DNA from 3 places in the Streptomyces sp. NPDC006463 genome. Region 2 is predicted to be linked to each of the others. Evidence: riboswitches for the same ligand, from Rfam matches in the RefSeq annotation. Region 2 holds a riboswitch; each other region holds the start of a gene.

Region 1 (2,254 bases), on a different contig from region 2:
TCAGGTGCCCGCGATAGTCGTCACCGCAGGAGTCACAGGCTCCGCGCTGGCACTGCCGCTTCTTGCCGCCACCAACGCCTCCGCGGCCGACACCTCCACGTGGGACAAGGTCGCCGAATGTGAGAGCGGCGGCAGCTGGAGCGCCAACTTCGGCAGCGGCGAGTACGGCGGTCTCCAGTTCACCCAGGACGAGTGGCAGAGTGCCGGCGGCTCCGAGTTCGCCAAGCGGCCCGACCTCGCGAGCCGGTCCCAGCAGATCGCCGTGGCCGAGCGCGTACTGGCTTCCCAGGGCCCGCAGGCGTGGCCGCTGTGCGCGGCGTCGGCCGGGCTGGAGGGGCAGAGCCCCGCCGCGGCCGTCGACCCCGGCCTGCCCGGCGGTTCCGCCCTGAAGGGCCCGGCGCCGTCCCGGCCGGACGAGGAAGTGCCCTCCACGGGGAAGGGAAAGCCGTCCACGGACTTCGGTGCCCCGACCCCCGCCCCGAGCCCGTCGGCCACCCCCTCGTTCGTCATCCCCGACGGCCCGCTCGCGCCGTCCCTCGGACTGCCCGTCATGCCCTCGCCCGACGAGGTGACGCCGACCCCGACCGCCCCGGGCACGCCGACCGCCCCCGTGGACCCGAACGCGCCCACCACGCCGCCCGGCACCCCGGGCCAGCCCCCAGTGACCCCGGCCGACCCCACGGCCCCCGCAGCTCCGGGCGCCACGACCGACCCGAAGGCACCGGTCACCCAGGGCGCCCCGGCCACCCCGGGCGCCTCCACCAGCCCCACCGCACCGCCCGTCACGGCGGCCGAGGGCAGCGGCAAGCACCGCGGGGCCCCCGCGGCCGAGGCACCGGTCACATCTGATGCCGCGTCGAAGCCCTCGTACACCGTGCAGGCGGGCGACAGCCTGGTCACCATCGCGGATGCCAAGGGGGTCAAGGGCGGCTGGAAGGGGCTCTACGCGGCCAATGAGCAGGTCATCGGCGGGGACGCCGATCTGATCAAGCCCGGACAGAACCTGGATCTAACCGTGCAATAAGGGCACTTACGCCACCCGGAAAGAGTTGATTGCCCCTTTTCGGCAAGTGAGACATGCATCTCTTCCGGTCAACTGGCGTGTCTCGCCTTGGGGCTTCCGCAAACCCCGCCCTCACCTGCGCAAACACCCGTACGAGGAGCGCAAGTAGGGGTCGTTCCTCCCCGATGGCGGTCGTTGAACATCGGGGAGGGACCTGTCTACCTTCTGAATCGCTCGCCACCGCGAGCTCCTTCGACCGCATCGCCGAATCCTGCCGGCGGACGGAGGGAACAGTCGTCGCGTCAAGCGCCGAAGGCAGGAGCGGGGGAACCAAGGTAGGTGCCGGGAGCGGCCGTTGAGAGACGGTCACGCCACCGGCTAGGGGTTAAGACGTGCGCTAGGTCGCACGGCCGGGCAACTCACTCGCCCGAACCCGACAGCTCACCTCGTAGGCGTCGGTGAGGAGAAACTCCATGCTGCTTTCCGGCAAGGGCAAGCACCGCCGCGGTACCGCCATCGAGCGCACCGCCCGCATCGTCACGCTCGCCGGTGTCGCCGGTGTGGCCGTCGCCGCCCCCCTGATGGCCGCCGGTTCCGCCAGCGCCGCCAGCGCCTCCGAGTGGGACCGCGTCGCGCAGTGCGAGTCCGGCGGCAACTGGGCCATCAACACGGGCAACGGCTACTACGGCGGCCTGCAGTTCTCGTCGTCCACCTGGGCCGCGTACGGCGGCAAGTCGTACGCCGCGCAGGCCAACCAGGCCTCGAAGTCCCAGCAGATAGCCATCGCGGAGAAGGTCCTCAAGGGCCAGGGCAAGGGCGCCTGGCCGTCCTGCGGCGTGGGTCTGTCGAACTCCTCCTACACCGGGGGCGGTGCGGCCGAAACGCCGAAGAAGACGGAGAAGAAGACCGAGACCAAGAAGACCCAGCCGAAGAAGACCGAGCCGAAGAAGGAGACGAAGCGCTCCGAGACCCCGGCTCCGACCACCCGCTCCGAGCGCTCCGAGGCCCCGGCCCCGAAGACCGGCAACGGCGCGTACGAGGTCAAGTCGGGCGACACCCTGGGCACCATCGCCGAGGCCAACGGCGTCAAGGGCGGCTGGGAGAAGCTCTTCGAGCTGAACAAGGACATCGTCTCGGACGCCGACCTGATCTTCCCGGGTCAGAAGCTGAAGCTCAGCTGAACACTGCGGCAATAGCCGCAGGAGTCGCAGCAACGCTCACCATCCCCACCGCCCGGCGCGTCTCCCCCCA
Region 2 (2,254 bases):
CCCCCACGCCCTCGGTGAAGCTGTCCCCGATCGCCGCGTACGAGCCGATGGTCTTGAGTGTCGTCGTCGTCGCTGCCACGAGACGACATCCTTCACTCCCGTACACGACCTACGCCAACGTAAGCAGGGGTTGACGGACCGTGATCTTTACCACGCGGGGGATAAGGAATAGGTACGCGTGAGGCCGGGACCCCCCTCGGGCCCCGGCCTCACGCGTGCCGGTGTTGCGACGGCGGGTGCCGTCAGATGCTCACGCCCTTCGAGCGGAGGTAGGCGAGCGGGTCGATGTCCGAGCCGTAGGACGGGCCCGTGCGGATCTCGAAGTGGAGGTGCGGGCCGGTCGAGTTGCCGGTGGAGCCGGAGAGGCCGATGCTCTGGCCGCCGGTGACGCTCTGGCCCGCCGAGACGGACAGCACGGAGAGGTGTCCGTACTGCGAGTAGGTGCCGTCCGCGTGCCGGATGATGACCTCGTTGCCGTACGCACCGGCCCAGCCGGACGAGACGACGGTGCCCGCGCCGACGGCCTTGACGGTGGTGCCGGAGCTGGCGATGAAGTCGACGCCGGTGTGGTAACCGGAGGACCACATGCTGCCCGCGACCTTGTACTGGGTGGAGATCCCGCCACTCACCGGGGCCACGAAGCCGGAGGCCGACTGCTGCGCGGCCGGCGCCTCGGCGGCGGATTCCCGCTGCGCGGCCGGGGCCTCGGCGGCGGATTCCCGCTGCGCCGGAGCGGCCTTCTCGGCGGGCCTGGGAGCGGACTTCCTAGCCGGCTTCGGAGCGGCCTTGGGGGCCGGGGCCGCGGCCTCGGCCTTGGTCTCGGTCTCGGTCTCGACCTTGGCCTCGGCGCGAGCGGAGTCGGCCGGGGCCGCCGCGCCCTTCGCACCGAGGGTCAGCTTCAGGCCAGGGTGGATGAGGTCGGGGTTGGCGCCGACGGCCTCGCGGTTGTCGGAGTACAGCTCGTACCAGCCACCGGAGAGGTGACGCTCCGCGGCGATCTTGGAGAGGTAGTCGCCGGGCACGACCGTGTAGACGGTCGGCGCGGTCTCCACGGCGGCCGTCGGGGCGGCCTGGAGCGAGAGGGGAACCTGCGGCGCCACGGCGGGGGCCGCGGCCGGCGCCGCGGCCGGGGCGCCGGCCGCCTGGGCGCCTGCGGCGCCCAGCAGGGGCAGCGCGAGCGCCGCACCACCGGTGCCCGCGACAGCGAGTCCGCGGAACACGGAACGGGACTTGGGACGGCGGTGCTTACCCTTTGCGGACATCGCGAATTCCTCTCCGTCGCCTGCGAGGTGAGCTGTCGGGTTCGGACTGGAGATGTCCGGCTGTCCATGAACGGAACATGAACGACTTCACCCCGAGCGGCCCCGGGAAAAGATCCGGAACAGCGGCTTACCTGGTTCCCCCGCTCCTGCCGCGCGCGTGAATAGTCGAGTGCGGTTTCCGGGCGGCGGCAGGATTCGGCGGTCCACCCGGATCGATCGCGAAGGTAATCCCATAAGGCCGTACGTAACAAGCCGTGAATTCCCTGACGGAATAACAGGGATGAGACATCGACGGAATTCCGGTCACCCTGCGTCCATTCCCCGCCGCCAACGGGCCCACCGGCCGGGCCCTTCGGCTTTCGCGATCAGGCACGCACGGTCACCGTATGATCTGGCTCACGGGGCCCCGTCCGATCTCGCCGCCGTTTATGGCAAGTTGGCGCCAAGTAGCTCAATTCGGACAGATGGCCCACCACGAAGCGGAGGAGTACCCGTGACCCAGCAGATAGAGGAGCCGGAACTGTCCGGAGTGCGCAATTTCCGCGACGTGGGCGGATTGCCGACTTCCGACGGGCGAAGGGTCAAGACGGGACGACTGTTCCGAAGTGGACATCTTGCGCATGCCACTGAAACCGACGCAGAGTTCCTCGCCTCGCTCGGCCTCCACACCGTCTTCGACTTCCGCAACAACGCCGACCACGCCCTGGAGGGGCCGGACGTCGAACTGCCCGGCGTTCGGAACGTCAACATACCGCTCTCGGATCCGGCCGACGGCCGGGAGTTCTGGAAGATGGTCCGCGACGGCGACCTCGACCAGCTCCGCTCGATCCTGGGCGACGGGAAGGCCGCCGCCCGGATGACGAACTCGTACCGCGGGATCATCAAGCACCGCACCATCGAGCACAGCCGGGTGGTGCACGCCCTCGCCGAGGACAGCGTGCCCGCCCTCCTGCACTGCGCGGCGGGCAAGGACCGGGCGGGCCTGTCGATCG
Region 3 (2,254 bases), on a different contig from region 2:
CGGCCGCCAGGGGCTCCAGCAGCATCCGCACCTCCAGGAGGTCGGTGGCCTCCTGCTCGGTCGGCTCGGCCACACAGGCGCCCGCGTGGCGCCGCGTGGTCACGAACCCCTCGGACTCCAGGGTCCGCAGCGCCTCACGGACCGGGACGCGCGAGACGCCGTACCGGCGGGCCAGTACTTCCTCGGTCAGCCTGCCGCCAGGTTCGAAGACCCCGGAGACGATGTCGTCGCGGATTGCCGTGCATACCGCGTGCGCAGGAATACGCAAGACCGAACCTCCGCTATTTCCGACTGCCGCGCCCATTGGACATGCGCGTGCGCAACTCGACTCTATTGCAACACACGATAATTTCCGAGAGCGCTCGGAAATGCGAAACATTTACCCGGCGGAGCAGCACGAAGGCCCCGGCTCGGGAGCCGGGGCCTTCGGTGAAGCGGTGCGGTGCGGTGCGCGTCAGAGGCTGACGTCGTGCGAGCGCAGGTACGCGATCGGGTCGATGTCCGAACCGTAGCTGGCACCGGTGCGGGCCTCGAAGTGCAGGTGCGGGCCGCTGGAGTTGCCCGTGGAGCCCGACAGGCCGATCTGCTCGCCCGGGGTGACCTGCTCGCCGACGGAGACGCTCAGCGAGGACATGTGCCCGTACTGGGTGTACGTACCGTCGTTGTGCTTGATGACGACGTTGTTGCCGTACGCGCCGCCCCAGCCGGCCTCGACCACGACGCCGGCGCCCACCGCGTGGACGGAGGTGCCGGAGGCGGCGTGGAAGTCGATGCCGGTGTGGCTGCCGGAGGACCACATGCCGCCGCCCGCCTTGTACTGCGTGCTGACGTACGAGCCGTCGACCGGGGCGACGAAGGTGTTGAGGCGCTTGCGCTCCTCCTCGCGGGCCGCGCGCTCGGCGGCTTCGCGCTCGGCCTTCGCCTTGGCCTCGGCGAGGCGCTTGGCCTCGGCGGCCCGCTGCTTGGCGTCGGCCTCGGCCTGCGCCTGGGCGGCCGCGTGCTCGGCGGCCCGGTGCTGGGACGCGGCCTGGTTCTGGATGTCGTCCTGGAGGTCCTCGGCGACGACCACGGCGCCGAGAGCGTTGTCCTGGGTCGACTGGTGGTGGTCGCTGTTGTCCGCGGCGAAGGCCGGAGCGGCGAGGGAGCCGACGACACCAGTGGTGGCGAGGGCGGCTATGCCGGCGTAGCCGGCGGTCTTGCGGCTCAGACGGCTGGAACCACGGTGCTTACCGGAGCCGGCGGGACGACTGCCAAACGCCATGAAGGGGCTGATCCTTTCCTTCCTTCTCGCCTACCGGGTTAGCTGACGGGTTCGGAGCAGGAAGGTCTCCTACGGGCCCCCTCTTGCGAGGCGGTCCGATTCACCCCAGGGACACATGTGGGTCCCCGGCTCCCCAGGCTCGCGCCTGACGGGGACTCGGCGATCGCTGCCCGGTGCCGCGGATGCGACGAGTACAACTGACGGACAGCACAGGTGACGCTAGGCGGATCATCAGTCAATCGCCAAACAGACACGCCTTTTTGTTGCGTACGCCACACCACATAAAAGCAACCTCACCATCAAACGGACAAAAGGGCCCCGGCGGACATGCCCGCCAGGGCCCTTCGTGGATCGGCCAGTCGACCGACGGCTGCCGTCAGTTGGTGACGACGCTCACCTCGCCGATCCCGAGCGCGCGCACCGGCGCCTCGATCTGCGCGGCGTCTCCGACCAGGATGGTGACCAGCCGGTCCGCCGGGAATGCCTTCACGACCGCCGAAGTGGCCTCCACCGTCCCGGTTTCGGCCAGCTGCGCGTACAACTGCGCCTGGTAGTCGTCCGGCAGCTCCTGCTCGACCTGGTCCGCGAGGGTTCCGGCGACCGAGGCCGCCGTCTCGAACTTCAGCGGGGCCACGCCCACCAAGTTCTGCACCGCCACGTCCCGTTCGGCATCGGTCAGGCCGCCCTCCGCGAGGGTGCGCAGCACCTTCCAGAGGTCCTCCAGCGCCGGGCCGGTGTTCGGGGTGTCCACCGAGCCGCTGATGGCGAGCATCGAGGCGCCCTTGCCGTCGGCGGTCGAGCGCAGCACCTGGCCGAAGGCGCGCACGCCGTAGGTGTACCCCTTCTCCTCGCGCAGCACCTTGTCCAGGCGGGAGGTCAGCGTGCCGCCCAGGCAGTACGTGCCGAGCACCTGCGCCGCCCAGACCCGTTCGTGCCGGTCCGGCCCGATCCGGCCGATCAGCAGCTGCGTCTGGACCGCGCCCGGCCGGTCCA

What was found. Region 2 has a riboswitch for cyclic di-AMP ahead of ACFYOB_RS16890 (peptidoglycan DD-metalloendopeptidase family protein). Riboswitches for the same ligand answer to the same signal wherever they lie in the genome.
Region 1: linked by a shared signal. The riboswitch ahead of ACFYOB_RS14705 (transglycosylase family protein) and the one ahead of ACFYOB_RS16890 (peptidoglycan DD-metalloendopeptidase family protein) in region 2 are both predicted to bind cyclic di-AMP.
Region 3: linked by a shared signal. The riboswitch ahead of ACFYOB_RS09735 (M23 family metallopeptidase) and the one ahead of ACFYOB_RS16890 (peptidoglycan DD-metalloendopeptidase family protein) in region 2 are both predicted to bind cyclic di-AMP.

What each region holds. Positions count from the first base shown of each region.
Region 1 covers NZ_JBIAHP010000007.1:79,562-81,815, reverse strand. The annotation lists gene ACFYOB_RS14710 (transglycosylase family protein) at 5-1,024, shown strand; cyclic di-AMP (ydaO/yuaA leader) riboswitch at 1,301-1,473, shown strand; gene ACFYOB_RS14705 (transglycosylase family protein) at 1,477-2,184, shown strand.
Region 2 covers NZ_JBIAHP010000008.1:186,130-188,383, reverse strand. The annotation lists gene ACFYOB_RS16895 (SGNH/GDSL hydrolase family protein) at 1-79, opposite strand, end outside; gene ACFYOB_RS16890 (peptidoglycan DD-metalloendopeptidase family protein) at 243-1,262, opposite strand; cyclic di-AMP (ydaO/yuaA leader) riboswitch at 1,267-1,440, opposite strand; gene ACFYOB_RS16885 (tyrosine-protein phosphatase) at 1,756-2,254, shown strand, end outside.
Region 3 covers NZ_JBIAHP010000004.1:121,698-123,951, reverse strand. The annotation lists gene ACFYOB_RS09740 (GntR family transcriptional regulator) at 1-268, opposite strand, end outside; gene ACFYOB_RS09735 (M23 family metallopeptidase) at 455-1,261, opposite strand; cyclic di-AMP (ydaO/yuaA leader) riboswitch at 1,275-1,433, opposite strand; gene ACFYOB_RS09730 (M16 family metallopeptidase) at 1,638-2,254, opposite strand, start outside.